Linked DNA regions of Niabella yanshanensis. The protein of the gene in region 1 interacts with the protein of each later gene in a pairwise test. Links are inferred from orthologs where the notes say so. Each region holds a gene or a part of one and is shown in the gene's direction. Other genes may lie near its edges. The genes, in order: U0035_RS00605 and U0035_RS06165.

Evidence for each region.
Region 2: the proteins of U0035_RS00605 (region 1) and U0035_RS06165 interact in binary tests that used the Escherichia coli proteins (3 or more experiments, as listed by UniProt). The link is inferred for Niabella yanshanensis from one-to-one orthologs.

The regions. Positions count from the first base shown.
Region 1 is NZ_CP139960.1:167,130-183,697, reverse strand. Bases 11,551-14,549 are described here. They hold U0035_RS00605 (Nramp family divalent metal transporter), read left to right. Parts: upstream 11,551-12,103; coding sequence 12,104-13,996; downstream 13,997-14,549. Other genes in these bases: U0035_RS00600 (Crp/Fnr family transcriptional regulator), read right to left, coding at 13,991-14,549; U0035_RS00610 (metal-dependent transcriptional regulator), read left to right, coding at 11,551-12,104. In the rest of the region: U0035_RS00650 (serine/threonine protein kinase), read right to left, coding at 1-995; U0035_RS00645 (fructosamine kinase family protein), read left to right, coding at 1,170-2,018; U0035_RS00640 (PH domain-containing protein), read left to right, coding at 2,143-2,556; U0035_RS00635 (tetratricopeptide repeat-containing sensor histidine kinase), read right to left, coding at 2,558-4,447; U0035_RS00630 (pyridoxal phosphate-dependent aminotransferase), read right to left, coding at 4,595-5,785; protein translocase subunit SecDF, read left to right, coding at 6,058-9,189; U0035_RS00620 (DUF6807 domain-containing protein), read left to right, coding at 9,321-10,349; U0035_RS00615 (hypothetical protein), read right to left, coding at 10,353-11,264; more of U0035_RS00610, read left to right, coding at 11,445-11,550; more of U0035_RS00600, read right to left, coding at 14,550-14,614; U0035_RS00595 (isocitrate dehydrogenase (NADP(+))), read left to right, coding at 14,768-16,000; U0035_RS00590 (GNAT family N-acetyltransferase), read left to right, coding at 16,071-16,565. UniProt on the Escherichia coli protein: H(+)-stimulated, divalent metal cation uptake system. Involved in manganese and iron uptake. Can also transport cadmium, cobalt, zinc and to a lesser extent nickel and copper. Involved in response to reactive oxygen.
Region 2 is NZ_CP139960.1:1,583,177-1,599,609, reverse strand. The notes cover bases 8,198-11,061. They hold U0035_RS06165 (nucleotide exchange factor GrpE), read left to right. Parts: upstream 8,198-9,285; coding sequence 9,286-9,837; downstream 9,838-11,061. Other genes in these bases: dnaJ (molecular chaperone DnaJ), read left to right, coding at 9,918-11,061; U0035_RS06170 (hypothetical protein), read right to left, coding at 8,198-9,129. In the rest of the region: GTPase Era, read left to right, coding at 1-331; ribosome biogenesis GTPase Der, read left to right, coding at 552-1,862; U0035_RS06190 (hypothetical protein), read left to right, coding at 1,919-2,266; U0035_RS06185 (zinc ribbon domain-containing protein), read right to left, coding at 2,384-3,139; U0035_RS06180 (Nif3-like dinuclear metal center hexameric protein), read right to left, coding at 3,190-4,284; U0035_RS06175 (hypothetical protein), read right to left, coding at 4,311-6,644; more of U0035_RS06170, read right to left, coding at 6,745-8,197; more of dnaJ, read left to right, coding at 11,062-11,090; U0035_RS06155 (SDR family NAD(P)-dependent oxidoreductase), read left to right, coding at 11,230-11,994; U0035_RS06150 (fumarylacetoacetate hydrolase family protein), read left to right, coding at 12,016-12,870; U0035_RS06145 (amidohydrolase family protein), read left to right, coding at 12,956-13,789; U0035_RS06140 (pepsin/retropepsin-like aspartic protease family protein), read left to right, coding at 13,815-14,192; U0035_RS06135 (enoyl-ACP reductase FabI), read right to left, coding at 14,270-15,088; U0035_RS06130 (phosphatase PAP2 family protein), read right to left, coding at 15,231-15,950; U0035_RS06125 (hypothetical protein), read right to left, coding at 16,085-16,300; DNA repair protein RecN, read right to left, coding at 16,312-16,433. UniProt on the Escherichia coli protein: Participates actively in the response to hyperosmotic and heat shock by preventing the aggregation of stress-denatured proteins, in association with DnaK and GrpE. It is the nucleotide exchange factor for DnaK and may function as a thermosensor.

The DNA.
Region 1 (16,568 bases):
TCTTTTTTAAAAAAGCCTGTCACTTTATCTTTATTCAAAGCAAAAGCGATCAACCCTAAAACCACTGCAATGGGAAACAACACATAAAACGGACTGCGCCTTGGTGTGACTGGTTGATGATATACCTGTTTGGGCGGCAAAGCATCAGGCTTCGGACTTTGTTTTACCGGCTCAGCCGGATTGATATACAAAGTAGCATCACTGTCTTCTGCAGCATTCGTCTGAACCGGGTGCAATTCCTTTCGTTGTTCGGAGTTCTTGTTGAAATAGCCGGGTAGCAGATCCCGCCAGGGCTGCGGCAAAATAGAGGTATCGATATCCTTTCTTACAATACTTTCCTGTATTTCAAAATCAGAGATTTTAGTGCTGTCGTATGGAGCTTTGCCGGTAACCAGGTGATAGAAGGTAACCGCCAACGAATAATTATCAGTTTTGTGCGTGAGGTTTTTGACGTCATATACCTGTTCAGGGCTCATGTACATTAAGGTACCCATGCGCGAGCCCGTTTGGGTAACAGTGATATTATCCTTTATTTTGGCAACGCCAAAATCCAACAACTTTACCTGTCCATCATCCGTTACAAAAATATTGGCCGGCTTTATATCTCGGTGTACAATATGCTTTCTATGAGTATACTGCAACGCGTCAACCAAACTGTTCCACCATTGTACCAGCTGATCACCGCTGAACTGCTCGCCACCTTTCATACGGGCCGACAGGTCGTTGCCTTCAAGATACTCCATGATCATGCAGGGCCGCCCTTCTATCATTCCAAAATCCTGTATGTTGCGGATATTGGGGTGATTCAGATGCACCATTAGCCGGGCTTCATTCTGAAAACGCGCAACGAGGTCTGCTTCTTCGCAAAATTTTTTCAGTAAGATCTTAACAGCTGCCGGCTTCTGCAGGTAATTTTCGGCATACCACACTTCTGCCATGCCTCCATCGCCCAGTTTATATTTTAATACATATCCATTAATACTTGTACGTTCCATGCTATATGCCTTAATCCGATTATAAATATATCATCAATTTTGCTTTCAATCAGCTATTTTTAATACACATTGGTGCACATGGTAACCGTTAAAAGTAAAAGAAGGAGCCGCATTTTTTCATAAAAAAATCCAAAAACCGGTAAACAGCAGCCCCGTTCCGGTAAAACCAGGCAGATGGTCGCAAACAATATTCTAAATAAGCTTTCGATTACCCCAAAAAGCATCATACAACTAAATGGGGGCGACATCAATAAAGCCTATGCGGTCACAACAGCAACTCAAAGGTATTTTCTTAAGATAAACACTGCATTACTTTACCCCGCAATGTTTATAAGAGAAGCCAATGGTTTACATATATTGAAAAACCATAGTCAATTAAAAGTGCCGGAGGTTATTGAAACCGGAGTTCTGAATGATTATCAGTTTCTATTACTGGAGTGGATCGAAGAAGACAAAGCAACAATTCCCCTTCTCTATCAATTCGGCGAAAAAATTGCAGAAATGCACTTAAACAGTCAACCCGATTACGGCCTTAAGGATGACAATTATATCGGCAGTCTGCCCCAAATCAACACACTCACTTCAAACTGGCCGGAATTTTATGCTAATTGCCGCCTCTTGCCGTTAGTGAAGCTACTGCGTGACAAACACCTGCTGTCATCCGGGGATGTCGCCAAAGCCAATCAATTTTGCGCTTCCATTAAAAACATCTTCCCCGAAGAGAAGCCCGCCCTGCTCCATGGTGATCTCTGGAGTGGGAATTACTTGAGGACCGCCAGCGGCTCAATAGCTATTTTTGACCCAGCCGTATATTATGGACATCGCGAAATGGATATTGCTATGACGAAACTTTTTGGCGGCTTTCCGGATGAATTTTACATAGGCTATAACGATCGGTACCCTCTCGAAAAAGGATGGCACAACAGGCTTGCCTACGCTCAGCTATACCCTCTTTTGGCGCATGCAGTTCTATTTGAGCAACCTTATATCAACCGTGTCAGAACTATTCTGCATCGATTTTAACGTTTTGCCGGACCAGAAAGGCCATTTGAAACAGCTTCTAACTCCCACCCGGATTCAGATGATACTTTTCTGAGTACTTTACCTGTACTTTGATGTAACTTAGAAGGAAGTATTAATTCTGACTATGATGATTGTATATAAAACAAAAGCAAGCCTCCTGATTAAGCTATTATTCGTAACGGTTTTAATTGTTTTATTGATCATCGCCTTAGTTGAAAAAAGCATAGCATTGCTTGCCGTTACAGCCGGATTCGGAGCGTTTACGCTCTACATTTTTTTTACCACCCATTATATCATCTACGAAAACACGCTAACGATTAAAAGCGGATTTCTTTTCACAGCATCTGTAAATATCGAATCTATAAGAAAAGTGACCCGGATGAAGCGACATCTTTTAAGCGGCCCGGGATTTTCAGTAGACCGGCTAATGATAGAATATAGTGAGCATGGTTGCGTCATTATCGCACCCCGTTTACGCGAAGCCTTTGTGCAACATTTGAAAAGAATCAATCCGGATATTCTGTATACGGAGCAATAACTTATACCGCATGCAAAACGGTAAGTTCCCTGGCCCTCACCACCAGTATGATTTCAGTACCTTGTCCGGGGGCCGAATTAATCTGGATATCTGCATTAATTTGATTCGCCCTGGCTTTTAAATTTTTAAGCCCGTTTCGATTAGTAAGCTTCAGGGGATCAAACCCTTTTCCGTTGTCCTTTATGGTGAAACATAAATCACCCTGGTCAAAGGACGCTTTGATGGAAGCCTGGCTGCATTCTGAGTACTTGATCAGGTTATTAACAGACTCTTTAATAATCAGGAATATATTTCGCCTGGTTTCCATCGGTAGCGGAATCTCGGAAATGGTATCCGGAAAGTCGATTTCGAAAGCAATGTTTTTCGATTCAAATAACGGTATGGAAAATTCGCTGATGTGCATGCTCAGGTTACTGAACTTATCATTGGAGGGTTTAACCAGCCAGATGATGTCGTCCAGCGCCTCCAGGGTATCTTTGGCATTAGCTTCTATCTTAGACAACAGGTCATGGGAATTATTCCCGTTTTTACGCAATAGCTCGCTAAAAATATGAATGCTGCTTAGAGAAGATCCCATATCGTCGTGCAGATCTGAAGCGATCTGTGAACGGATCTCTAATTCCCTGTGCAGCGAGCGGTTTCGTTCAAGCAGCCGGTTCCTTAAATAATATAAAATACCCGACACCAGCAGCAATAAAAATAAAATAAGGCTACCCACCATGATAATATTCTTATTCCTGTCGTCCTTTTCAAGCAACGCTATTTTATTCTGATGATAGGCTACTTCACGGGCTCTTACAGACTGCGAACTTTTCACATTAGTAATACTATCAGAAAGCGCTTTATACAGGCTGCTATAGGTATAGGCCTGTTCCCAATTGTGTTCGGCCTCCGATGTTTTCATCAGCCCCCAGTAAGCTTCCTTGGCTTCTGTTACCGATCGTATCGCAGTTGAAATATGTAAAGCACTATCATACATCCTGCGGGCCATGGGAAGATCTCCGTCTTTCAAATGCGCAGCAGCTATATGATTGTAGCTGTTGGCAATAAAAATCCTGTCACCCAGTTGGATATTGATCGGTAATGCTTTTTTGTACAATGCCAGAGCTTTAGCTGAGTTGCCTTCCTCCAAAAGGATATTACCTAAACTATTATAGCAAATCGCAATTCCTTTCAAATCATTCCTTTTTTTGTTATACTCTAATGCCCGATCGTAGTATAGCTGTGCTGAATCCGCTATATTCAATTTCTCGTAACACTCTCCCATATTCTGGAGATTGATTGCAATTCCGCGTTCGTTACCGGCTTTAATAGCCAGGGGCATACACTGGGCAAAATAGTCAATAGCAGCTCTGTAATTTCCCTGGGCTAAATGAATATTGCCAATACTATTCAAAGCAATTGTTGCACTATAGGTATCGCCGGTTTTTTCGGACAATTTAAGTCCATTCATCAGGTATTCCAGGGCTGTACTATAATCGTCCATTCTCCTGTAGGCAACACCCAGGTTATTATACGCCTTGATTTCCTCATGGATATTTTCCTGTTTTTTCGAAAGTTCCAGGGCCTTGATGTGCAAGCCTATTGATTCTGTATACTCTGAAAGTTCTCTTTTAAAATATCCATATGAATTGAAGAGCAGGGGCTCCACTTCTCTGTAGTGTAATTGGTCCACTAACCTGAAAGCTTCTTCATACAATACTCCCCGCGATACATCACGCCCGTTTTTTTCTACATAACTTAAAATAGAATCCACCTTTGCCTTGTTATCAGGCATCAGCAAAATGGTATTTTTTTTATCCTGCGCGTAAGATAATGAGCAAAAAATAAACAGGAACACAGTTACAGTCACTGTATACAGAATACCGCTACGTTTAGTATGAAGGCTCATGGCTTAGTTTCAATTTAACGCAATCCTCTCAAGAATCAGTCATCCTTCGACTACAAATCTATTCAATATTTTTTACAATCGTTAGTGCAAAGCTGCATTAAATAAAAAGACTCCCGATGAGGGAGTCTTTTTAAGATATTACGATTTTTACTTTAGTTTAGATAATGCATCCTTAATCCGCACCCATCCTTTTTCGATATTAGGTAAACTATTGGCAAAAGAGAAGCGAACGCAATTAGGTTCTCCAAAAGCCGCCCCCATAACCGAAGATACGTGTGCTGTATTCAATATATACATACATAAATCGGCAGAATCCTTAATAAAAGTCTCGCCATCGGTCTTACCAAAATAAGAGCTCATATCCGGGAAAATATAAAATGCTCCATCCGGATCTGAACAGATAACCCCTGGGATTTCGTTTACGAGTTCCAGAACACGTTTTTTCCTCCTGGTGAATTCTTCCGCCATTTCCTGCGTAGGCTTCAGGTCTGTTGTTAAAGCAGCAACACCTGCTTTTTGCGCAATTGAGCAGGTTCCACTGGTGAACTGCCCCTGCAATTTCTCCATCCCTTTGGCAATAGCAACTGAAGAAGCTGTATAGCCTATACGCCATCCGGTCATTGCGAAACCTTTACTCAGGCCGTTTACGATTACCACCCGGTCTTTAATATCTTCAAATTGCGCAATGCTTTCATGATCGCCCACATAATTAATATATTCATAGATCTCGTCAGAGATAATGGTTACCTGCGGGTGCCTTTTAAAGACTTGTGCCAAAGCTGCCAGTTCTTCTTTATTGTATACTGCCCCCGAGGGATTACAGGGGGAAGAAAACAAGAAAGCTTTTGTATTGGGAGTGATCGCAGCCTCTACTTCTTCAGCAGTAGCTTTAAACCCTTTTTCAACACTGGTCCTGATCTCAACCACTTTACCGCGGGCAATCTTTACCAGCTCCGAATACGTTACCCAATAAGGAGTAGGAATAACAACTTCTTCATTTTCATCTACCAGAGCCAGCAGTACATTAGCGAGACTTTGTTTAGCTCCCGTGGAAACTACAATTTGCTCAGGTTTATAATCCAGGTTATTATCTCTCTTCAACTTAGTGCAAACGGCTTCGCGTAAGTCTAAAAAGCCCGGCACAGGTGTATAATGGCTCCAATTATCATTGATAGCCTGAATAGCGGCCTGTTTAATATGTTCGGGTGTATCAAAGTCAGGTTCACCAAGGCTAAGGTCAATTACATCAACACCTTTCGCCCTTAATTCGCGCCCCAATTTTGCCATTTTAAGCGTTTCCGGCTCTGCAAAGCGCTCTAAAAGAGATGATAATTGCATTTTTTAAAATATTTTTCTGTTAGAATAAAAAATCATGCAAATGTAATAGTTGATTGGTTTAAAAGTTTAAAAGTTTGAGGTTAATTTATAGAAAACCTCCTTTTACTATTTTTTTTCGAAGATAGTTATATCAACTTCATAACATATCAACTTTCAATTCACCTAACCCTTATCTTTGCAGCCTTTAAAAAAAAACCGGATAAGGTTTTTTGGTGCTTTACCGTGCCGAATAACTTTTACCAAACTAAGTGAATTATAAATATTAAACTCGTATGCAACTCAAAGGCCTGGTTCGTTTTTTTACGATTTTGCTTATCATTTATTCCCTGTATCAATTATCATTTACCTGGTTTGTAAGAAATCATGAAAAGAAGCTGGAAAAGCAAGCCCGCAGCTATGTTGACAGAACTCATCCCGCTGCTGCGGTAAAGTATCCGGCCAACAAAGATTCTCAGACCGTGTACCAGGAATGGCTGAATGAAGCTTATGAAGCGAGATTAGCTGAATTAAAAGACAGCACGAGCGACGTAACTGTTACTTATGGTATTACAGGCCCTATCAGCTACCAGAAAGCAAAAGGCGAAGAACTAAATCTGGGCCTGGATCTTCAGGGTGGAATGAACGTAACTATGGAAGTGGAAATGAGCGGCGTGTTATCTACATTGGCCAACAATTCCAAAGATCCCAACTTTACAAAGGCCCTGGCGAATGCAGATTTAAGGAAAGCCAATAGCGATGCCAACTTTGTAAGCCTGTTTGTAGAAGAATATAAAAAGCTGGTTCCCAACGGAAGACTGGCTGCGTTGTTTGCCAATTCCAGCAATACTGAATTAAAAGCTACTGATGACGATGGTAAGGTGATCGGCTACCTAAACAGACAAGCTAAAGCCGCATTTGACAATACTTCGAGACTGATTACTACCCGTATCGACAAGTTTGGTGTGGCGCAACCTAATATTAATCCCGATCCTGAAAAACAAATTATCTCTGTTGAGCTTCCGGGTGTTCAGGATAGACAGCGTGTAAAAAAGAACCTCCAGGCAAGTGCGAATTTGCAGTTCTGGGAAGTATACAATATCAGCGAAATATGGCCTAACGTTCAGAAAGCCGACGAATTGTTCTTCGCCGGTAATGGTGGAAAAGCAGTTAGCGACAGTACTGCCAGCGATACTACAGCAGTAGCGGCTGCTACTACAGATACCTCTGCAACAGCAACTACTGCAAAAGCCGATACGGGAAATCTTCAGGCTCAGTTAAAAGACCTGGCTAAAAAAGACGCTCCTAAAGCCAATACAGCAGCTAGCAACCAGGAAGCTGAAGCAAAAAAACATTTATATGGATGGATTGGCTTCTCAGTGGATCAGCAACAGGGAAGACTGATCGATAATGGTATGATTGGACAGGTATTAGCGAAAGACACCCTTGCGATACGCAGAATACTGGAATCGCCAACTGTTAAAAACCAGTTCCCTGCGGATCTGGTTTGGATGTTTGGAATACCTGAAAAGAAATCCCCTGCTGTAGGCTTATATGCAATTAAAACATTTGGCCGTCAAAAAGCCAAATTAGAAGGTGAGCAGGTAATTAATGCAGGTTACGACTTCGACCAAACGGGCAGAACCAATGTAAGCCTGGAAATGAGCAACACCGGCGCTAAATTATGGGCCGACTTAACGAGGGCTAATGTGGGTCGTGCTATCGCTATCGTTGTTGATGGTACCGTATATTCTGCTCCCAATGTAAACGAAGCTATCGAAGGTGGTCGCTCGAGCATTTCAGGAAGCTTTTCGCAGGAAGAAGCAAGCGATCTTGCCAATATCTTAAAAATTGGTAAGCTGCCGGCGCCTGCAAAAATTGTGAATGAAACAACCGTAGGACCAACGCTGGGTGCGGCTGCATTACAGGGCGGTATGTGGTCATTTATCATCTCTTTTATAGTGATCTTCACCCTGATGATCATTTACTACAATACCAGTGGCTGGGTAGCTAATATTGCGTTGATCTTAAACTTACTATTCACTATTGGTGTATTAGCTGGTTTGGGCGCCACTTTAACCGCTCCGGGTATTGCGGGTCTGGTGTTAACCATTGGTATGGCGGTTGATACCAACGTAATTATTTATGAAAGAATAAAAGAAGAGCTGAGAAAAGGGAAAGCCTACCTGCCTGCGATTAATGACGGTTATAACCGTTCGTTAGCCCCGGTATTGGATGGTCACGTTACCACTTTGCTTACTGCCTTTATATTGTATTACTTCGGGTTAGGGCCGGTTAAAGGTTTTGCTACTACGCAAATCCTGGGTCTGTTCCTGTCTCTGTTCTGCGGTATTTTAGTAAGCCGTTGGGTGAGTGACTGGTTTACCAATAAAAACAAACACCTGAACTACTTTAGTAAAATAAGCAACGCGATAGAGAAAAAATCTAAATTTAAATTTATCGAGTTCAGAAAAAGAGCTTATGTTATTTCAGTGATCATCCTGATATTAGGTGTTGCAACCATCTTTAATGGTTTCGATTATGGTGTTGAATTTGATGGTGGACGTAGCTATAAAATCGACTTTGGTTCAAAAGCAAATGTAGAAGCCATCAGGGATGATCTGAAAGCTACTTTTGATGATGAGAACCCGATCATCAAAACGGTGGGTGATGGAAGCAGCCTGGATATTACTACATCTTACCTGATCAGGGAGCCAAAAACTGAAATGGCAGATTCGATCGTAGAACACAAACTTTTTGAAGGTTTGAAGAAGCATTTACCTGCAAATACTACCTACAACCAGTTTGAGTCATTCCATAAGAAAGAAAGCAAGAAAGTATTGCCTACCATATCTGATGACCTGAAGAAGGGTGCCTTAAAAGCTACCTTGTTCGCAATGATCGCCATCTTCCTGTATATCTTTATTCGTTTCCGCGACTGGAGGTTTTCACTGGGTACTATATTTGCGCTGATACACGATACCCTGGTTACATTGATCGTGTTCTCTTTCGCAAGAGAAATCGTTCCATTCCCACTTGAAATTGACCAGCACTTTATTGCTGCGATATTGACGGTTATTGGTTTCTCCATGAACGATACGGTGGTAATCTTTGACAGGATTCGTGAAGACATGAAGCTGCATCCTACCCTGGATCAGAAAACCCTGGTTAATAAAGCGATCAACGAAACATTAAGCCGTACCATCATGACCACCTTAACGGTATTCTTAACCATCCTGATCCTGTTCATCTTCGGCGGTGAAGTAACACGCGGCTTTGCATTTGCGATGCTGATTGGTGTGGTTACCGGTATTTACTCAACCGTATTTGTTGCGGCACCGGTACTGGTAGATCTGAAAGGTGGTATCCGTAAGGATAAACCCAAAAATGATACATCAGCGGCAAAAGCCGAAACAGCTAATAGCTAATATATCTTCTTATTCAATGAAGCCGGGTATCAAAATACCCGGCTTTTTTTATGTTCCGGCATACCCAATTTGCTGATCAGGCCATAAAGGGTTATCTTGAAAGCTTCAAAAACAGAATTCAAATCATTGCCATGAAACATACGATCACAGCGATTTACCTTTTGCTCTGCACTTCCCTGCTTGATGCCCAGAATGGTTTTAATATTATCTCGAAACCCGGCGAGAAGCGTGCTGACATTATTTACAACGGTCAATTAATAACTTCTTACTGCTATTATGATTCTATTGCCAAACCTTTTCTTTACCCTGTAAATACAGTCGACGGTGTCACGGTAACCAGGGGTTACCCTATTGCTCCGCGAACAGGTGAAAGAACCGATCATCCGCATCATGTGGGCATCTGGTTAAATTATGAATCGGTAAATGGTATTGATTTCTGGAACAACTCTACTGCAATCGCAGCCGATAAGAAGAACCTTTATGGTACGATCAGGCATGAAAAAGTAGAAAAAACCAAAAAATCTATCAACAACGCACAACTTATAGCTACCGCCAACTGGTTCAATAACCAGGGCGCTCATTTCCTGAAAGAAAGAACGATTTACGATTTTAAGGTTCAAAACAATGTTGTGATCATCGACAGGACAACCACCCTTACCGCTTTAGGTGAGCCCGTTGTTTTTAAAGATGTAAAAGATGGTTTTATTGCCATACGTGTAGCGAGAGAACTGGAAATGCCCTCTAAAGAGCCAGGTGTTTTTGTTGACGCACATGGCAACAAAACAAAAGTAGACCCTTCGTCAGGTGCGAATATCTCGGGCATGTATTATAACAGCCATGGTGTAAAAGGCGACAGTGTCTGGAGTAGTAAAGCGCCCTGGGCTATGTTGAAGGGTACTAAGGATAATAAAGATATTACAATTGCCATTTTTGATCATCCCCGCAACACGGGGTATCCTACGTACTGGCATGCACGCGGCTACGGTTTGTTTGCTGCTAATCCGCTGGGTAGAAAAGTTTTTAGCAACGGGAAAGAAACGCTTAATTACACCCTCCAACCACATGGGTCGGTAACTTTCAAATACCGCATTTCCATAGCATCAAAAGACATGCCCGCATCAGACGTAGAGGCCTTATCCAAAGATTTTCAAAGGCAATAAGTTCTATTTTTTAGAAGCTTTCTTTTTAGGGTATTTTCCGTTGAAAGTGCAATCCAACGCACCCATGCGCGATCCGCATCCCTCCAGCTCCTTCAGTGTTACACCGTTTTTATCAAACTCAAACTGCAGGGCACAGGGATCTCCCGGCTTTTTATAAATGATTGTATTGTCTGAGGTAATATTGGCTTCTCCCTTCAGTTCACCACTGCACTGCGAGTTCTTTTCTTCCAGGTGGATATAGAACTGAACACGTCCGGGCTTTATATTATCTCGGATGGAAATGATATTGCGGCTGCCTACCCCATAATCCCCCGCATATTTATAATTGCGGCTAAGCGTGTCAATAGGGTTGATTACCTCAGCATCATCGCCCAGGGCATCGGTCATTATCAACATAAATTTCCTGGCGGCGCTGTTCAACACATATATATCATCGCCACTAATCTCAACGCCGTTAGGCAGCTTTTTGATAGTTTTTTTATTAATGTTGAATAGCTTGTCAATAGTAACCAGCGTAGAAATACCTTTTTCCTTCTGGCTCTTCATCACCTGCATAGCAGCTATAAACTCATTTTTGTTATTGTATGCCGAAATAAACATCGCTTTATTTTTAGCAGTAGCGGCCTTCGACATCAGGTACACGATACCCTCTTTCTCACTAAATTTTCCTATTGCGTACAAATTGGGTTTATCAGCACCAAAAGTGGCGCTTAATATACTATCAGGCGTAAACTCATTAAAAATATCGGCACTAATCAGCAAACTATCGTCTGTTTTGGCATATAAAGCGGTGTCGGCATAGATAAAAGGTAATTGAGCCTCGGGGAAGAAATCCACAAAATCCTGTAAATTCACATCGTCTTCCCCCGCCATTTTCTTTTTCTTATTGCCGCAGGAAACAATCATTATGGTCATTACAGTAAAAAAACAGAGCCTGTATAGCATATGGTTAAATATTATTAACTACAAATAAACAATACTTCACCAACACTACCATTGTTTTTTTGAAATTGCCCCCGTGGTATATACGGCCTATGCAGAAATTTTCATAATATCGAAAATTATTTTTAGGTTTGTCTAAATTATTATTTAGGCATGATCCGATTTACAATCTCGGAAGAGAATTATCTGAAGACTATTTATCATTTGCAAAACGCATCGGGTATTGTTGCTACCAACGACCTTGCCACCTCCCTTCATACAGCTCCCGCTTCCATTACGGACATGCTCAAAAAGCTCAGTAAAAAAGGGCTGGTCAGCTATAAAGCCTACTATGGCTGTACCCTTACAGAATCGGGCGAGGCAGAGGCTGTGAGCATTGTAAGAAGACACCGTTTATGGGAATATTTTCTTTCTCAAAAACTGGGTTTCAGCTGGGAAGAGGTGCATGAGGTGGCCGAGGAACTGGAACATATCAGCAATGAAAAACTCATTGACAAGCTGGATGCATTTTTGGGTTTTCCAAGAACAGATCCCCATGGAGATCCTATTCCGGATGCCAAAGGAAAGATCATTCAAGCCAGGCAAGTGTCTTTGGCGACCCTTTCTGAAAAAAAAGTAGCCATTGTAACACAGATCGGGAACCAGTCGCCGGAGGTACTCGAGATGCTGGATGAGAAAAATATTTCTATAGGAAGCCGGATACAGGTAATAAAAAAATATGCATTCGACGAGTCTATGGAAGTAAGAACAGATAATAAACACCAATCTTATTTAACAAAAGAGTTATCCCAAAACATCTTTATTAAAAACTAATGGCAAAGCATCACTCAGAAATTTCATTAAGCGAGGTTCATAATTCGGTAGATACCACAGCCCCGAATAAATCGAGGTGGAGACGGATCCTGGCTTTTTTCGGCCCGGCCTACCTGGTCAGCGTGGGCTATATGGATCCCGGTAACTGGGCTACAGACCTGGCGGGGGGAAGCCAGTTTGGTTATTCGCTTTTATGGGTGCTGGTGATGAGCAATATAATGGCGTTGTTGCTGCAGAGCCTTTCTGCAAGATTAGGAATCGTACGCAACCGCGACCTGGCGCAGGCCAACCGCGAAACCTATCCAAAAAAGGTCAATTTCGCATTATATATCCTGGCAGAGATAGCCATCGCCGCCACAGACCTGGCGGAAATACTGGGTATGGCTATTGGCTTACAGCTATTAACGGGCATGCCCCTTATCTATGGAGTAATGATCACTGCACTCGATACATTTTTGCTGATCATGCTGCAACGCCTGGGCATGCGTAAGCTGGAGGCATTTATCATTGGCCTGATTTTCATAATAGCCATGTCTTTTCTTATACAAATTGTGGTGGCGAAACCCGATGCCAGCGAAGTGGTTTCCGGGTTGGTACCTCATATTGAAAATGATACGGCCTTATACATTGCTATCGGAATTATTGGCGCTACCGTAATGCCTCATAACCTCTACCTTCATTCGGCCCTGGTGCAAACCCGTAAATTCAACCGGGATGATGCCAGCATTAAAAAAGCATTGAAGCTGAATTTCATTGACAGCGCTGTAGCCCTGAATATGGCGCTGCTTGTAAATGCGGCCATACTCATATTAGCGGCCGCAGTGTTCTATAAAACCGGCCGGTCTGATGTTGGAGAGATCAAACAGGCTTACGAACTCTTACCGCAACATCTGGGCAGCAGTTTTGCTGCCAAGCTTTTTGCGGTGGCGCTTATTGCTGCAGGACAAAGCAGCACTATTACCGGCACACTGGCCGGGCAAATTGTGATGGAGGGCTACCTGAGGCTAAGGATCAACCCTATTGTACGCCGTTTGATCACCCGTTTGATAGCTATTGTACCAGCCGCACTGGTTATATTGATCAATGGCGAAGAAGATGTAGACAGCCTGCTTATATTCAGCCAGGTTGTATTAAGCATGCAGTTGGGATTTGCCATTATACCGCTGATCCACTTTGTAAGTGATAAAAAAACGATGGGTAAGTTTGTGATCAAACCCTGGGTTAAGGTATCCGCCTGGCTCATTACTGTTGTATTGGTCTACCTGAATGCACGTTTAATAGTGGAGCAGGCTATGGACTTTTTCAATACACCCGGCAACCTGATCTCGAAGGCTTTAATTATTTTGGGAGCCATCGGTTTTGTCATTCTTTTATTGTATACTACTATTTACCCGTTGCAAAAAAAGAAGTCTGCCCAAAAGATTACCATACACGATACACCCAAAAACCTTGAATTATCGCCGGTACAGCGTTATGGTAAAATAGCTATTACGCTCGATTTTGGTGAACTGGATGAAAAAGTGATTAATCATGCTTTGGCCCAGGGAACGCCCGACAGCACTTACCTGTTAATACATATAACGGAAAGTGTAGCCGCCGGAGCCAATTTTGGAGAGAGCGTTGATGACGAAACCCTGTCTGATCAGCAATATCTTAACGCCTATGTACAACAATTGAAAGCTAAAGGATACCAGGCTGAAGGAAAGCTGGGCTTTGGAAATACGGTCGACAGTATTGCCCGGATCATTAATGAATCGGATGTAGAGCTATTAGTAATAGGCGCTCACGGACACAGAGGAATAAAGGACCTGATTTACGGTGAAACCATCAACCAGTTGAGGCACCTGATAAAAGCGCCCGTATTAATTGTACCCGCTAAAACAGAATTATAAAGCCGGACGTTTTAGCCGCAAAAGATGTTTAAACCTGGAGAAGGTCTCCGGCTTGATATTTAAATAGGAAGCGAGGTATTTCTGTGGCACACGTTGTAATATTTCGTGGTGATTTTCTACAAAATTTAAAAACCGGTCGCGGGGCGATTGCATGATCAGGCTGGTTTGCCATTTATCTTTCAGTACCATGGTATGAACGGTTACCAGCCGTCCTAATCTTTCGAAGCTATGGCTGGAAGCAAATAAACGCTCCATATCTTCAAAAGTTAATGAAATAACAACACTGGGCTCAAGAGCTTCTACAAAATACTCTGAGGGCGTACGGGTGTAGAAAGACTCCTGAGCAGATATAAGGTGGCCTTCTCTTGATATCTGCACAATATGCTCCTCCTCTCCCGTTTTATAGTATTTTCTTATCAGTCCCTTGCTGATAAAATTCATATAATTTTCTACTTCACCCGCTTTGGAAATAACCTGTTTTTTGGCAAATTCCCTGGTGCTAACAATAGGAAGTAATTCCTTTTTTACTTCGGTGTCGGTAAGCGGTACAAACTGTCGTAAAAATTTTACGAAGTCAGCTGCAATTTTTTCATTAACGGGCATACTCAAAGGTAACATAATTGATGTTTTATCAGGTAATATTCTACGATGGTTAATCAGCAAATTTGTTGTTAACATTCTTATAGCGTTGTAAAGTTAAAACTCTATTGTCTATTGATGTATTTATCTGTAGATTTGCCGGAATCACAAATTCTTAAACGATATATATATATGGCTGAAAAAATCAAAGTGGCTAATCCCGTTGTGGAACTTGATGGCGATGAAATGACACGCATCATATGGAAATTCATTAAAGACAAATTAATCCTTCCTTATGTTGATCTGGATATTAAATATTTTGATCTGGGTGTTGAGTACAGGGACGAAACAAATGACCAGGTAACTATAGATGCTGCTAATGCCATTAAAGAACATGGTGTGGGTATCAAATGTGCTACTATTACACCAGATGAAGCACGTGTTACAGAGTTTAACCTGAAACAAATGTGGAAAAGCCCTAACGGAACCATCCGGAACATTTTAGATGGAACGGTTTTCCGTGAGCCAATCGTTATTAAAAATATTCCCCGCCTGGTTACCAACTGGACCGCGCCAATTATTGTAGGCCGTCATGCATTTGGCGATCAATATCGTGCTACAGATACCGTAATTAAAGGTAAAGGTAAATTAACCATGACTTTTGTACCGGAAGATGGTGGTGAAGCACAAACTTTTGAAGTATATAACTTTAAAGGAGATGGTGTGGCAATGACCATGTACAATACGGACGAAAGCATTTATGGTTTTGCGCGCAGCTGCTTCAATGTGGCATTAAACAAAAAATGGCCTTTATATCTTTCTACAAAAAATACCATTCTAAAAAAATACGACGGTCGCTTTAAAGACATTTTTGAAGAAGTGTACCAAAATGAATTTAAAGCTCAGTTTACTGAAGCCGGAATCGTTTATGAGCATCGCCTGATCGATGACATGGTTGCCAGCGCTTTAAAGTGGAACGGTAACTTTGTATGGGCTTGTAAAAACTACGATGGTGATGTACAAAGTGACACGGTAGCACAAGGATTCGGTTCTTTAGGTTTGATGACTTCTGTACTGGTTACACCCGATGGTAAAACTATGGAAGCTGAAGCTGCGCATGGTACCGTTACACGTCACTACCGCGAGCACCAAAAAGGTAACCCAACCAGCACCAACCCTATTGCGAGTATTTTTGCATGGACAAGAGGTTTGGCTTTCCGCGGTAAATTAGATAATAACCAGCCTTTGATCGATTTTGCCAATGCACTGGAAGCTGTTTGTATTGAAACAGTAGAAGAAGGTAAAATGACCAAAGACCTTGCTGTTTGCGTTCATGGTAACAAAGTAAGCCATGGTGAGCATTATTTGTATACTGAAGAGTTTTTGGAAGCAATTGACGAAAACCTGAAAAAGAAATTAGCTTAATTTCTATAGTACTCCTCAAAAAAATGCATCAATGAAAATTGGTGCATTTTTACTTTAATACCATTAATAAATGGACACATCCATCAGAAAAGCTTTAAAAGCAGAACTTCCCATTATACGTCGACTGGCCCTTGATATCTGGCCGGCCACCTATTCGTCTATTTTATCCCAGGAACAGCTGGCTTATATGCTGGAGCTGTTTTATAGCGATCCTGTGCTTGAAAAAGATTTCGATAAACCAGGATATTCTTTTTTTCTCCTGGAACAGGAAGGAAAGGATACCGGGTTTGCAGGCCTCGAATTAAAAGAGGACCAAACAGCGCACCTCCACAAAATATACCTGTCGCCTGACCACCAGGGCAAAGGGCTAGGAAAAAAGATGATTCAATTCATAATTGATTTTGCAAAAAATGCCGGCGCCCATAGCCTCACGCTTCATGTAAACCGCTACAATAAGGCGCTGCAGTTTTACCAGGCCGTAGGCTTTGAAATTATCAAAGAGCTGGATACTGAAATTGGTAACGGTTATTTGATGAATGATTATGTGATGAAGAAAGACCTCTGATAT
Region 2 (16,433 bases), 1.4 Mb from region 1 along the record:
CGAGAAATTCTTTGTAAGTGAACTAATCCGGGAGAAGATATATGAACAGGCACATGATGAAATTCCGTATCATACTGCCGTTTTAATACGGGAGTTTAAAGAAAAAGAAACGCTTACTAAAATTGTAGCAGATATCATAGTACATCGTGAAACGCAGAAAATGATCCTGATCGGCGAGAAAGGAACGATGATCAAAAAGCTGGGAACTTCGGCAAGATTGGATATCGAAGCATTTTTGGGCAGAAAAGTATTTTTGGAGTTGTTTGTAAAAGTAAAGCCTAAATGGAGAGACAATGATCTGCATCTGAAAGAGTACGGGTATGGGCAGTGAGACGAGCGAGTAGGGTTTGACGAGTAGCTAGTAGGATATAGGGTGGAGAATGGCGAATGAGGAGTGAATGGTGAGTAGTGAGAAGGGAAGCCGGTTAGCTGAAAAAGTTTGGATACCGGTTTGATCCCGGTCGCCTCCACATAATTTAAAAGCAAGCTGCGTAGCAGCGATATATTAATAGCCGCAGGGCGGCGATATATTAATAAAACAAAATAATAAAATGGGTTTTACATTAGCCATAGTCGGCAGACCAAATGTGGGAAAGAGTACATTGTTTAATCGCCTGCTGGAGCAGCGCAAAGCAATCGTAGATGACGTAAGTGGTGTTACGCGCGACAGGCAGTACGGTATCAGCGACTGGAATGGTAAAAATTTTAACGTAATTGATACGGGAGGTTTTGTGCATGGCAGTGAGGATGTATTTGAAAAAGAGATCGCTAAGCAGGTAATGATTGCAGTGGAAGAGGCGGATGCCATTGTATTTATGGTAGATGCCGGCACAGGCATTACACACCTCGATGAAGAAATGGCTAATGTATTGCGTAAAAGCATCAAACCTGTTTTTTTAACGGTAAATAAAGTAGACAACAATGATCGTATGCTGGATGCCACGGAGTTCTACAGCATGGGATTTGAACAGGTATATTTTATCGCCTCAGCCAGCGGTAGCGGTACCGGTGAATTATTAGATGCTGTAGCCGATTTGATCCCGGAGGAGAAGAAGGATGAAGAAGGTAAAGATGAACTTCCCAAATTTGCGATCATCGGGCAGCCTAATGTAGGCAAGTCTTCTTTGTTAAATGCTTTGGTGGGGCAGGAGCGTACAATTGTAAGTGATATTGCGGGCACCACAAGAGATACCATTCATACACATTACAATCTATTCCAGAAAGAGTTTACCCTGATCGATACGGCCGGTATCCGCCGCAAAGCCAGGGTGCATGAAGACCTGGAGTTTTATTCTGTTATACGGGCTATTAAAGCTGTAGATGAGGCTGATGTATGTTTGCTATTGATTGATGCAGAAAAAGGTATTACCGCACAGGATCTGAACATATTCAGTTTGGCAGCACGGAAGGGAAAAGGGGTTTTGTTGCTGGTGAATAAATGGGACCTGGTTGCGAAGGAGACCAATACTGCCCGCGACTACGAAAACGAATTAAAGAAGCGCCTGGCTCCGTTTAGCGATGTACCGGTAGTATTTATTTCCGCCCTGGAGAAAACACGTATTTTTAAGGCGATGGAGACGGCGCTTGAAGTGTATGAGAACCGCAGCCGTAAAGTACCTACTTCCAAATTAAATGATGTAATGCTGAAGGCTGTACAGGCGCACCATGCACCCGTAGTGCGCGGACATGCCATTAAAATAAAATTTGTAACGCAGTTACCTACCGTTGTTCCCTCATTCGCATTCTTCTGTAATTTTCCTGATGATATTAAAACGCCTTACCGTAATTACCTGGAAAATCAGCTACGTAAGAACTTTGATCTTAGCGGTGTGCCGGTGAGGTTATACTTTAGAAAAAAATAATTAAGAATTCTTTAAGGTTACCATTTGCTCTTTTTCGGATTTATTAAAAAAAGAAAATGAAAAAAATATCTTTTATTCTGTTGAGCACCGGCATTTTATTTTTGGCTTCCTGTGAAACCGCTTCTACTACAAAAGAAGCAGAAGAGGATTCTATGGATCTTATTGATAAAACAGTAACGGATAGCTCGAGGGAAATAGATACAGCCCTGTCTTCCATAGGAGATTCATTAAAAGCTGATATAGATAGCGCCACCTATAAAATAAAGGAAAGAACGAAGGCGTTGGGTGATGTTGCCAAGCAGAAAGCGAATGAAGGTGTAGAAAAGCTGAAGGAAGGAGCGCAGAAAATCAAAGACGCAGCCAAAGCAGGTGTGGATGCCGCAAAAGATGAGTTAAAGAAATAAGATTGAGAATATTATTTAGAAAGGACTTGCGAAAGCAGGTCCTTTTTTAATGCAGTGAATGCAAAAAAAAACTCCAACCCTTTTGGGATTGGAGAAATAAAAAAAAGAAAAAATATTTTAGTTTACTTCGATATTATTGTGTAGCTCTTCGTCCACCAGAATACGGCCGCAGTTTTCACAAGCAATAATTTTCTTATGCTGCTTGATCTCACTTTGCTTTTGAGGAGGGATAGAGTAGAAGCAACCACCGCAGGCATCTCTCACAACCGGTACAACGGCTAAACCGTTACGGAAGTTACCGCGGATTTTTTCGTAACTCGTTAATAAACGTGGTTCAACTTCTTTTTTGGCTTCTTCTGATAATTTTGCAAATTCTTTCTCTTCTTTTTCGTTGGCAGAAATGATCTTTTCCAATTCTGATTTCTTCAACTCCAAAGAGCCCTCTTTAGTTGCAATATTCTTTTTAGCCTTGTCTAAAAGAATTACTTTATCTGCAATTTCTTCGTTTGCATCTTTAATATGCTTTTCGGCCAGCTTAATTTCAAGCTGTTGCATTTCAGTTTCTTTGTTAATAGCCTCAAACTCACGGTTATTCTTTACATTCTCGCTATCTTTTTCATATTTTTTGATCAGCGTTTCACTTTCTTTAATGGCATTTTTACGTTCTTCAATAAATTCAGTTACACCATTAATTTCTTCTTCTATTCTGGTTTGTCTTGCACGCAATCCCTGAAGCTCGTCTTCGAGGTCAGCTACTTCCATAGGTAGCTCGCCTTTTAAAATTTTAATTTCATCCAACTTGCTGTCTATTTTCTGCAAATTGATCAATGAACCTAATTTTTCTTCAATGGAAAATTCTTTTAATTGTGCCATATGTTTAAAATATTAATTCTTCTAAAATCCTAACCCTTCAAATTAAGACTTTAAAAGTATTGTACAGGATTTGTATTTACTCCTGTTTTAAGGACGGCAAAGTTAGGGAATTTTTGCTCTAAAAGATTCGCCAGCAAATCTGTCGTAAACTGCTCGCTTTCGTAGTGGCCAATGTCTGCCAGCAGCAAGTGTCCGTCCGCATCAAAAAATTCGTGGTATTTAATGTCTCCGGTTATATAAGCGTCTGATCCATAATTGATTGCGTTTTTCAGGAGGAAAATGCCTGAACCACCGCAAATACTTACCTTTTTGATAGTTTTACCCGTAAATGCGGTGTGCCTGATTACGGGAATCTTAAAAATTTGCTTTAGTTTTTGTAAAAGCTCCGTTTCTGTTAAGGGTATTTCCCATTCACCGGTGATGCCGGAACCGATATCCTGGTGCCTGTTGTTAAGGCCGATCACCTCGTAAGCCACTTCCTCGTAGGGGTGGTTGGCTTTGAGGGCCGATAGGATATGGCTTTCCAGCCAGGATGGGAAAAGTACTTCTATTTTCACCTCTTCATCCTCATGCCTTTTACCTGGTTCGCCACTGAAAGGGTTGGCCGCTTCATTAGGCTTGAAAGTGCCAATCCCGTTAACACGGAAACTACATTCGCTGTAATTACCGATATAACCGGCACCCGCTTCAAATAAGGCATTCATAGTATTACCGGCGTGAGAAGCAGGTACATAAAAGAATAGCTTGCTGAGCTGACCTCCCTTGGGTGCAAGGATGGAAAGGTTTTTCAGGCCCAGTTTTTCCGCAATTTTTCCGTTTACCCCGGTCAATACATTATCCAGGTTAGTATGAATTGCATAAATCGAAATGTCGTTTTTTATGGCTTTGAGAATGGTACGTTCAACATAGTTTTTACCTGTTATTTTCTTGAGGCCACTAAAAATAATGGGGTGATGCGCTATTATCAGATTGCATCCTTTTTCGATCGCTTCATCTACTACAGCTTCAACAGCGTCAAGACAGCACAGGGCCCCGGTGCATTCCCGGTTGGCATCGCCGGTAATCAGGCCTGCATTATCATAACTTTCCTGCAAGGTGAGAGGTGCTACTGATTCTAAATAAGAAATGATCTGTTTAATTGTCATAGCCAGCAAAAATAAATATTTAAGGACTATTCAACTGTTTGTTCTACCCATAAAAGCTTGCCTTCTTTTGTTACGCCTTCTGCAACCACTTTAAACTTTTTAGTACGATCGGTATTGTAAAATTGAACGGGAATGGACGCATTCTTATCGGAGGATACTGTTACCTCAGGTTGCCAGGCCAGGGTAAGCCGGTTGTCCCGGTAATCCACATCCGGAGGGGTGGAATAGTCAGGGCTGTAGAATTCTTTAATGATGCTGTAACCATCATAGTCCACGATGTCTCCCGAGGCTTCCATTTCTTCATTTAAATCCTCACCACGCTTGGTGTAAATGGCGATGGCTGCTCCATTACCCCGGGCTCCTATAAACTGGGGATAGATCTTAATCAGCGCAATTTGATTCGGCGGAATAGTAGAGATCAGGCTGGCATCCTGCATCTGCATTTCATCCAGGAAAAGCTGTACGGGTTGCTGGCGCAAATAAAGCTGGTACCCATCAAAAAACTGGCTATTTCTTTGTACCACCAGGCTGGGTACACGGCCAATCAGCCATTCAAATATATTGATCTGAGGTACGAACTGCCCGGTTAGATTAATCGTTCGCGCATTTATGTTTCCTGAGAAAAGTCCGCTCACATACTTTTTCTCCAACTCCTCCAGTGTGAGTCTTCTTCCTTCTATATTTACGTTATCCAGCAGCACGCCACCACCTCTTGCATAAGAGCTATACGCTCCTTGCATATTATTTAATAAAGAGGTGCCTGTGTTAATGGCAGGAGGCATCTGTAAAGCGGGCAAATTAAAAGTCCTGTATAGCGAATCTGTATCCAACTTTACTGTCAGGAACTTACTTTTATTGCCCATCACATCGCTAAAAAGGATTTTAGCCTTATCAAAAAATACAACGGAGTCCATTTTAAATCGTCCCTCTGCATCCGTCTTAACCAACTCAAGTGCACGCCCCGAATCAGAAGTGGCCACCCAAACCAGCAGGTCTCTATCCGCAAAATTCTTTTTAGAGCCGCGCACATTTACCTGGCCCGATAAAGATATATACCCTGGGTCTGTGTAGCCCGGAGTGGGCGGTTTGCTGCCGATGAGTTCCTTCCAGTTAAAGCGTCGCCAGCCATTGGTAAGCATCACCAGGTCCAATGCCTCTTTAGCCTGGGGAGCGCTGCTGAAATAAAAAGCTGGATGATGTACGTAGCCCGGAATATCGCTGGTTAATAAAAGGGAGGAAATGATATTTTCTTTACGGAGACCAGGTTCGTTGTAGTCATCGTCTGTTACCGACACAGAGAAATTGCCATTTACCGGTTCGTTAAAATCAATACTATAATGATTTTTACCCCGGACTTTGGTATTGATCTGTTGTGGATTAAGAACAGCATTAACAATATACTCTTTATTATCAACAAAGACCAGACGTTCGGCTAATGGCATACCGTCTTTATTGAAAAAAGTGATTTGTAAAATACCTGAATGAAGAGCCGATGTGTTAATAGTGCCTGGCTGGTTGTTGTTTACTGGTAGTTTAAACATCACCTCGTGCTGCATTTGCCCGATTATATAAGAAGGTGTAAAGCTTTCATCGCCGGAAGAAGTATAAGAATAGTTAACAGTGCTACTCGTGTTTTCTACCTGTATGGCAATGCCCTTGCCTGAAGCAACAGGTAGCGGATATGCTTTTCCATTCCATACGGCCTGGTAGGTTGTGCCGTCGGCTGGTTTAAGCTTAAACACGCCCATGCCGTCGTGAAGACTTTCAATCTGCGTAACGGTTGCTCCCGTATTATCTACGATACTGGCAGTAATATTTTCCGGCAGACCTTCGCCCGATGTGGCTTTGAAAGCAACCTTGTTTTCCACGCCGGCCAGTAAAGTGCCACCCTCGGGAAAGAATGCCAGTGCATGAGTATTCTTTGACGGAACTTCAGGCTTGTTGTTTCTTCCATGTACACGAATGGGAGTATTGTAGAGGAATACTTTCTCCTGATTCAACATTAAAGGAGTATAGGCCCTTACCTGGTAGGTTCCCGTTGACAATGTATCGGGTATATCAATCTGCCCGTAAGTAATGCCATTAAATACCGGGAGTACTTTTTGGCTGATCACTGCACCAGCCCGGTTGATCAGCTCAACAAAAAGCGTTGAATTACGGGCAGAAGGTTTGAAGTCTGAAATAAAATACCCTTTAAACCAGCTGGTTTGTCCTGCGAAATAATCTTTTCTATCCATGTGCAGGTATACCTTTTCAATAGGGGTAGACTGATGCCAGCCTTCCAGTATTTTTTCCTGGGCCGGCGCAACATGGAATGATAATAAGAAGAAAACGGATAATATTTGTTTATAAATCTTCATCGGGCATTGTTAAGTTACAAAAAAAATGGCGAAGTGTGTTTTACCCTTCACTATTATAGGATGCATTTAACAGCGCCTTTGCACAAACATGTCTCAGCAGTTAGTTAGCACCTGGCTCAATGATCTTCTCAATCATCAGCATACGGCCGTCGTTGGTAACGCCTTCGGCAACTATTTTAAAACGCCTGGTTTGGTCATTATTGTAAAATATAACCGGAATGGTTGGATTGACTTCCGCTAAAAAAATAGCCGGATTCCAGTTCAGTGTCATCCTTTTATCCGCTTTGCTATTATCAGGTTGCTTGTCATAATCAGGATTATAAAATTCTTTCATAACGGTGTACCCATTATAATTTACGATATCTGTGGGCGATTCCATTGCTGCCCTGAGGTCAGCGCCTTTCTTGCGGTAGATAGCGAGCGCTGTGCCACCACCGGCCGTTGCAACAGTGTTAGGCATAAGCTTAATAAATGCCAGTTCTGCAACAGGTATACCTTCAATCATCGTGGCATCAGTCGGCATCTCATCCAGGAATAAAGCCACATTCCCTCCCCCCAATCCACCACCGCGGTAATTTAATACATAATTGCCCGGAGTACCACTAACGGTAAGACCTGCAACCCGTCCCTGCAGGTATTGGAAGATATCGCCCCCAAAAACTTCATTTCTCAGGTCAATGGTTCGGCTGTTAATTCCACCTGAGAACAAACCACTGGCATATTGCTCGTCCAGCTTCTCCACCTCTGATTTTTGTCTAACCTTTACAACTACATTCTCCAGTAACAGCCCCTGGGCTTTTACATAGTCATCATAAGCGTTTACAATAGCGTTGTTTTTAATAATGGCGCTGCTGTCCTGGGGCATGAGTACCGGCTCAATTCCAAATCTCCTGTTTAGCGAATCGGCATCCAGCTTTACCCTGATAAACTTGCTCTTATTACCCCTTACTTCAGAAAAAAGTATTTTATTTTTTTCCGTAAAGAACAAAGAATCCAGTTTGAAACGGCCCATTGAATCCGTTTGTAGTAATGTAGTGGTGCCCCGTTTCGCAACGGTTGTATCAACAGCTGAGCGCATCATGATAACGTCCCTGTTGGCCAAAGGTTTTTTGGTACCTTCTAATACAATCTGGCCACTTAAGCTAATGTATCCGGCGTCCTTATATTTAGCCGGCGCCAATTTATTCTGGGCCACATCTGTCCATTTGAACCGGGTCCAGCCATGGGTCATCATTACCAGGTCTAAGGCAGCATGTGTAGAATCAGCATTGCTGCTAAAATAGTAAGCCGGATTATGGATATATCCGCGCAAGTCGCTGTTAAGCAAAAACCAGGAATAAATGGTTTGTGATCGGAAGGGCTCTGTTTCACTGTCTGCATCGGTTACCGATACTGAAAAGTTACCGATAATAGTGTCCGTAAGTGCAATTGAGAACCTGTTTCTTTTTCTTGCTTCAATATTTAAAGTGTCGATTTTGAGCGTTGCGGGTAGTACGTAATCTTTATTATTAATAAAAGTAAGGCGTTCGGCAAGGGGCATTTCGTCTTTATTGAATACAGTTAAGTGTAAAATACCTGAGTAGAAATCCGCGGTAGGAATAACTCCTGTTATCTCTTTTTTGTCTCCGCCAATCGGGTGTTTAAAGAGCACCTGGTTTTCCATTTGTCCCACCAAATAGGCGGGTTTAAACGCTTCGTCAGTGCTATTATATTGAATACGGAACTGCTTGCCTTTTGCTGTATTTCTGACACTGAATGAGATTCCGTTATCAGTAGATGGTGGTAGCGGATACTTCTCTTCAGAACCTTTCAATGTGGCAAAATAGCTGCCTGCCGGCAGTGGAATAATAGGAAAGCTACCCATGCCGTCATGCTGGCTTTTAAAGCTGGTTACTAATTCGCCGGTTTCGCTTTTGATTTCTCCTTCCACCGATAATGGCATTCCATATTTGTCGATGGCTTTGAAGGCAACAATATTCAATAATCCTTTAACCATGTTACCGCCTTCAGGGAAGAAGAGTAGCTGAGATTTACCCTTTGGTTCATCGTTGTTTTTCTTTTTGTCTTCTTTTCCCCATATGGAAACCCGTTTGTGAAACACAAATCCGGGCTGGTTGAGCATTATGGAGGAATAAGCTCTTATCTGATAGGTACCTGCCACCAGGCTTTCGGGAATATCTATTTGTCCTCCGATTGTTGTTCCATAATAAACTGGAAAAATGTTTCTTAATACAATATCGTTATCGCTGTTGATTAGTTCTACGTACAAGGAAGAGCTTTGTCCGGATGGTATAAGCCCGGTCATAAAATAGCCTTTTAACCAAATGGTTTGCCCGGCGAAGTAACTCTCCCGGTCCAGGTGTAGATACAATTTTTCTACGGGATTGGTTTTTGTCCATGCAGCCAGCTTATTTTCAAGGGTTTGAGCGGAGGTTAGCGAACAGGTGGTTGCCAAAAGCAGTAGAGAAAGCAGGATTTTTTTCATACAGATAAATAAGTACATGAAAATAAAGTAAATGACTATAAAAAATGCAGGAAGTTTATTTTTAACGCCTGTTTTTTATGGAATGACCGACATTTTGTCTACTTTTTTTCATTGGCAATATTATTGTCATGCTTAGTTTTGCCAACAAATTAGAATATGATGAATCAAAACAATGATAATTTTACAGAGCAGGATGGTTTAAACATTAATGCTGACGAAAATGTAAGTGGTACAGAGCACCTGAACGACCCCATTGAAGAAACCCAGTTGAACGCTTTAGAGGCTGAATTAAATGAGAGTAAGGACAAGTATTTGCGCCTTGCTGCTGAGTTTGACAACTTCCGGAAAAGAACCGCAAAAGAACGTATAGAGTTATTTCAAACTGCGGGAAAAGATATTATTACAGATTTATTAGATGTGTTAGATGATGTAGATCGTGCATCGAAAGAGGTAGAAGAGTCCAGTGATGCGCATTTGAAGCAGGGGGTGAGCCTGATTTTTAACAAGCTGAAAAATATTTTACAATCAAAGGGATTAAAGGCAATGGAGGCAAAAGGTGTTGCTTTTGACCCGGAATTACATGAAGCTATTACAGAAATTCCCGCGCCTACCGAGGATTTGCAGGGGAAGATAGTGGATGAAATAAGTAAAGGGTATTACCTGAATGATAAGATTATTCGTCATGCCAAAGTAGTGGTAGGTAAATAATTTGAAAGTTTGAAGGGACGAATTGATTGCCGCCTATGATTTTTCAGGTTTTCAAATTGAATGTTTTCAAAAAATACTAGATGTCAAAAAGAGATTTTTACGAGATATTAGGCGTGTCCAAAACAGCAACTGCGGAGGAGATCAAAAAGGCTTATCGTAAGGTAGCGATGCAATTTCACCCCGACAGGAATCCGGGAGATAAAGCCGCAGAAGAAAAGTTTAAAGAAGCGGCCGAAGCTTACGAGGTGCTAAGCGATTCAGAAAAGAAGGCGCAGTATGATCGGTTTGGGCATGCTGGCTTAAGTGGAGCTGGTCGTGGTGGCGGTTTTGGCGGTGGCGGCGGTATGAATATGGAAGATATATTCAGCCAGTTTGGAGATGTGTTCGGTGATGATATTTTTGGAAGCTTCTTTGGCGGCGGGGGACGGGCCAGGGGCGGTGGCGCCAGGGCGCGTGGTATACGGGGAAGTAATCTCCGTGTGAAATTGAAGCTGAATTATGAAGAAATAGCGAAAGGGGTTACTAAAAACATTAAAGTAAAAAAATACACTTCCTGTACTACCTGTGGCGGTGATGGCGCTAAAGATAAAGGAAGCGTTCAAACCTGCCGTACCTGCCAGGGTAGTGGCCAGGTGAGGAAAGTGCAGAATACTTTCCTGGGGCAGATGCAAACCGTTACCACCTGTCCTGATTGTAACGGAGAAGGAACTACCATAACATCCAAATGCTCTAATTGTAAAGGGGCCGGAAGGGTCTACGGTGAGGAAACGATCACCATTGATGTGCCACCAGGCGTGCAGGCAGGCATGCAATTAAGTATTGGCGGAAAAGGAAATGCGGGCGAGCGCGGTGGCGCTGCCGGAGATCTTATTGTTTTAATTGAAGAGGAAACACATACAGAATTGCAACGGGAAGGGCTAAACGTGGTTTATGAATTGTATGTGTCGTTTACAGATGCGGTGTTTGGCACGAATGCCGAAGTGCCGACAATTGACGGCAGGGCTAAGATAAAAATACCCCCGGGTACACAAAGTGGTAAGATTTTCCGGTTAAAAGGCAAAGGTTTTCCCAATGTACATTCAAACTATGAAAAAGGTGACCAGTTAATACATGTTAGTGTCTGGACGCCTCAAAACCTCAGCGACGAAGAAAAGGCGGCTTTAGAAGGACTTTCAGACTCTCCTAATTTAAAACCTCAACCGGAAAAGACAGAAAAAGGCTTTTTCGATAAAATAAAAGATTTGTTTAGTTAATATTTCCATCTTTTTATCAAAATGGGTCCGTACTTTGTGCGGGCCCATTTTGATTTGGGATAGCGAATGCGATTGGACCGAAATCAATAGACGATAATCAATTAAGTAGTATATTGATGCCCATTTTAAAAATCATTAAATGTTTAAGTTAGACAATAAAAAGGCCATCGTTACAGGCGGTGGCAGCGGTATCGGTAAAGCAGTATGTCTTGTGTTTGGCAGAGCTGGTGCGCATGTTTTTGTGGCTGATCTCAATAAAGAGGCCGCAGCGGCAACCGTTCACGAAATTGAATCCGCCGGGGGGAAAGCCACAGCATTACCGGTAAATGTGGCCAGCCAGGAAGAAGTGTTGACGGCTTATGCTTCGGTAGGGGCTTTTGATATTCTCGTAAACAGTGCGGGCGTTTCTCATATTGGTAAAGTTGAAACAACCGCCGCTGAGGATTTTGACCGGGTATTTGCGGTAAACGTAAAGGGTGTGTATAATAGTTTATACGCCTCAATTCCGTTGATGAAGGAAAACGGCGGAGGGGTTATTGTGAACCTGGCATCTATAGCATCCAGCGTGGGTATTCCGGACCGGTTTGCTTATAGCATGAGCAAGGGAGCTGTATTGGCTATGACTTTATCTGCAGCGAAAGACTATGTAAAAGATAATATCCGTTGTAACTGTATCTCTCCGGCGCGGGTGCATACACCATTTGTAGATGGCTTCCTGGCAAAAAATTACCCGGGTAAAGAAGCCGAAATGTTTGAGAAGCTTTCTCAAACCCAGCCCATCGGCCGTATGGCAAAGCCTGAGGAAATTGCCGCCCTTATTTTGTACCTGTGCAGCGATGAAGCATCTTTTATTACGGGTAGCGATTATCCTATTGATGGAGGGTTTATCAAGCTGAATAATTAATAATAAATTTTAAATTACAAAATGAAACTAATACGTTATGGCCAACCGGGCAGTATTAACACCGGTGTTATTATAGATGATGTGAAATATGATACCTCAGGTTTTGGAGAGGATTATAATGAACAATTTTTTGAAACCGATGGTTTGGCACGCCTGGCCCAATATATACAGGATAATAAAAGTAGCCTGGTAACGATCAGTGAGGAGGAGCGTTTGGACAGCCCTGTAGCACGTCCTTCCAAGATATTGTGCATCGGTTTAAACTATGCCGATCATGCAAAAGAAACGGGTGCTACTGTACCTACGGAGCCGGTTATCTTTATGAAATCATCCACTTCGTTATCAGGTCCGAATGACAATATTATAATACCTCGGGATTCTTTAAAAACAGACTGGGAAGTAGAACTGGCCGTAGTAATTGGCAAGAAAGCCAGTTATGTGGAAGAGGCTGATGCAATGGACTACGTTGCTGGTTATGTGTTGCACAATGACGTGAGCGAGCGCGCGTTCCAGTTAGAGCGGGGTGGTACCTGGGATAAGGGTAAGGGCTGCGATACCTTTGCACCTTTAGGCCCGTTTCTGGCTACCAAAGACGAGATCGCGGATCCGGATAACCTGCGCCTTTGGCTAAAAGTAAACGGACAAACCATGCAGGACGGGACTACGGCCAATTTCATTTTTAAATTGCCACATATTATTTCCTACGTAAGTCAGTTTATGACTCTGTTACCAGGAGATGTAATATCTACCGGAACTCCGGCTGGCGTGGGCATGGGTTTTAATCCTTCGATCTATTTGAAACCTGGTGACGTAATTGAATTAGGTATTGATGGCCTCGGAACATCCAGCCAGACCTGCGTAGCGTGGAGTAAATAATATTATGAAGTAAAGATGACAGAGGACGGTTGACTGTGATTTAGTTGACGGTCCTCTGTTATTTTTGGTCGTTTAAACAATAGTTATGGCTTTAAGAATAGATGCACATCAGCATTTCTGGATATTTGATCCGGTAAGGGATAGCTGGATCGATGAATCGATGAAAAAGATACAAAGGGACTTTTTACCCAAAGATCTGAAGCCGGTATTGGTGGAAAATGGTTTGGATGGATGTGTGGTAGTGCAAAGTGATCAGTCTGAAGTAGAGAATCTTTTTCAGCTTGCTAATGCTATACAAAACAACTTTGTGAAAGGTGTAGTAGGATGGGTAGATCTGCAGGCAAAAAATATAGAAGACAAGCTCGCCCATTACTGCTATTATAAGAAACTGAAAGGCTTCCGTCATGTATTGCAGGGGGAAAAGGACAGGGCCCTGATGCTGAAGAAGAGGTTTATGAATGGTATCAGTCTCTTACACAAATACGATTATACTTACGATATTTTGATATTCCCCGACCAGCTAAAGTACGCCCGCAAGCTGGCAGCAGCTTTTCCTGATCAGCGGTTTGTAATCGATCATATTGCAAAGCCGTATGTAAAAGCAGGTACGGTAGATGGCTGGCAGCAAGATATACAGGCAGTAGCCGAACTGCCTAATGTATATTGTAAGATCAGTGGTATGGTTACGGAGGCTGACTGGACAAGATGGAAACCACAAGACTTTACACCTTACCTGGATACGGTGGTGGAGGCTTTTGGCGCTAAGCGCATTATGTATGGAAGCGACTGGCCGGTTTGCCTGGTAGCCGGATCTTATAAAAAGATGAAAGGGATTGTAGATGCCTATTTTGCTTCTTTTACGGAAAGTGAAAAAGCCGCTTTTTATGGAGGAAATGCTACAAAGTTTTACAATTTATAAGTCATAACTTTGGAGAAACAAACCTATGTCTATTTTAAAACTTCCATTCCTTTATGCAGGCTCCAAAGGCGAAAAGCATTTATATACTTTGTTTGACAGCGGCGCTAATCTTTCCTGTGTTAATCCGGATAATATTGAAGATATTGCAGTATTAGAGCCGCTCGGGCGCGTGAGGAAACTGGCCACAGCCAGTGAAGGGCTTTTTATAGAGGTTAAATATGCGGTTAGACTCGATTTTTATATCAATGGTGTACTGTTGTCAGATGAGTTCCTGGTAGTACCCAACCTTGGTGAAGAAGCTATCATTGGTGCCGCTACGCTTCAGAAATGGCGTATCAAACTCAACTTTGAGGATGATATAGTGGAAGTTGACCCTAAAGTTGCAAAACTACAGTTGATCTGAATTATGGTTTTTCGATGACATAAATAAGGCCGCGGTTTTGAATCGCGGCCTTATTATATTTTCGGAATAAATTAAGCCTATTCACCACCCATTGCTTCCAGTACCTTAGGTGTTACACCGGTAAAGCTGAAACCTCCGTCGTGGAAAAGGTTTTGCATCGTAACATATTTAGTCAGGTCGCTGAACATTACCGCAATATAGTCTGCGCATGCCTCAGCAGGAGCATTGCCTAAAGGGCTCATTTTTTCAGCGTAGTTAATAAAGCTGTCGAAACCTTTAACACCACTTCCTGCGGTAGTTGGAGTAGGAGATTGGGAAATGGTATTCACCCGTACCTTATTTTTTTCTCCATAGTAATAACCAAACATCCTGGTTACGCTTTCCAGCAGGGCTTTGGCATCCGCCATCTCATTATAATCAGGAAATACACGCTGTGCAGCTATATAAGTCAATGCAATTACACTGGCATGCTCGCTTAAGGCATCCAGTTCCCAGGCTGTTCTCAATACTTTATGCAGGCTCATAGAAGAAATGTCGAAGGTTTTCTGATTCCATTCATAATTCATCTCTGTATAATGTTTGCCTTTACGTACGTTAAGGCCCATGCCTACAGAGTGAAGAATAAAATCGATCTTTCCGCCAAAATGTTCCATCGATTTTTCGATCAGGTTTTTTAGATCATCCAAACTGGTAACATCGGCACCAATAACAGGCGCATTGCCACATTCAGCAGCCAGTTGATTAATAGCACCCATGCGAAGCGCTACCGGCGCATTCGTTAATACGATTTCTGCTCCTTCAGCGTAGCATTTTTGGGCTGTTTTCCAGGCAATGGATTTTTCGTCCAGCGCACCAAATATAATTCCCTTCTTTCCTTTTAAAAGATTATAAGCCATTAGATAAAAATTAGAGGGTAAATGTAAGAATGATTTTTGATTTGTAAGTAATATATAGATGGGTTCTGTAAGCTTGAATAAAAGAGAATAAGAAACTCAATAGTAGTAGCGCGCAATAAACCAGACCTGAAGATTAACGGGATTACATGAATGTTTTGGCTGGCCGGTGTTTTTTTTGTCCCCTGTTATACACCGCTTTGGTTACAAAATGCCCCAAAGCCGCACCCACTATAATATCGCTGGCCCAATGCCGGTTATCGTACACACGGGATAAAGCGGTTAGGGAAGCAATGGAATAGGCCACCGGCGCAACCCATTTTTTATCAGGGAACTCCATGGCCAATGCCGTAGCCAGTGTAAAAGCTATGCTTGAATGTGCCGACGGAAAAGAGTTGTATTTGACTTTAGAAAACGGTGGCGCATAGTTAAAAGGCGTTGTTGAGGCATCGGGCCTTTGTCTCCGGATCAGATTTTTACCGGCAAAACAGATAATAGATGAAATGGCCATAGCCTTGCTACCCCGTAATCCTATACTTTCAACATGAGGATTTTTTATGGCCAGACCTGTAACGTAAATGGCAGGAAAGACAAACAGCCCATATATGTTGCCCACAGGTTCTACTCCCCGGGCCATGCTGGTGGTAAAGTTATTTTGATTATGCTGGAGCACACTTTTAATCTCTTTATCCAGAAGCATCAGTCCACCGGCACTGCCCGCTAAAGCAGAGAATTTTATCCAGTCTTTTTTCTGCCAGCGCAAAGGGCTTGCAGCAATAGCTGCCCCGTCTTTTATACCGGTTACAATAAAATCTTTATTTAACCTCTCCAGTTGGTGACGAGCCGGTGGAAGGCTGTCTTTCACTATAGATTGTTGAATTAAACTGTCTTGTGGTAAGGTTTGAGCATGTATAGACGAGCTCCCGTAAAGGAGTATGAAGAGAGAACAGCTGAATAGGAACCGTGTTGAGCGAATCACGTTTGTTATTTAGAGGTAGATTATATCGAAAGATAATCGTAAAGCAAGGCTATTACTGTTAAACCTCCGCCATATATAGCCGCTATAGCGCAAAACAAGGCGAGGGCATAAAAGATCAGGCCAAAAGTACTTGAACTGGAGGTGAGTTTATTGTTTAAAAAACGGTAGGTGTAAATGCCGCCGATCAACATGATCGGTATAACGCATAAAATCAGCGTAAGCTTTAGTCCTGCCATTGGCGAATATTTTAATTTTGAACCATCTCCCTTGCGTTTTCCAGCGCCGCCGCCGTTGGCTTTTCTCCACTTAACATACGGGCAATTGCTGTAATGCGCTCGTCGGTACCTAGCTGCCTGATATTGGTTTTTA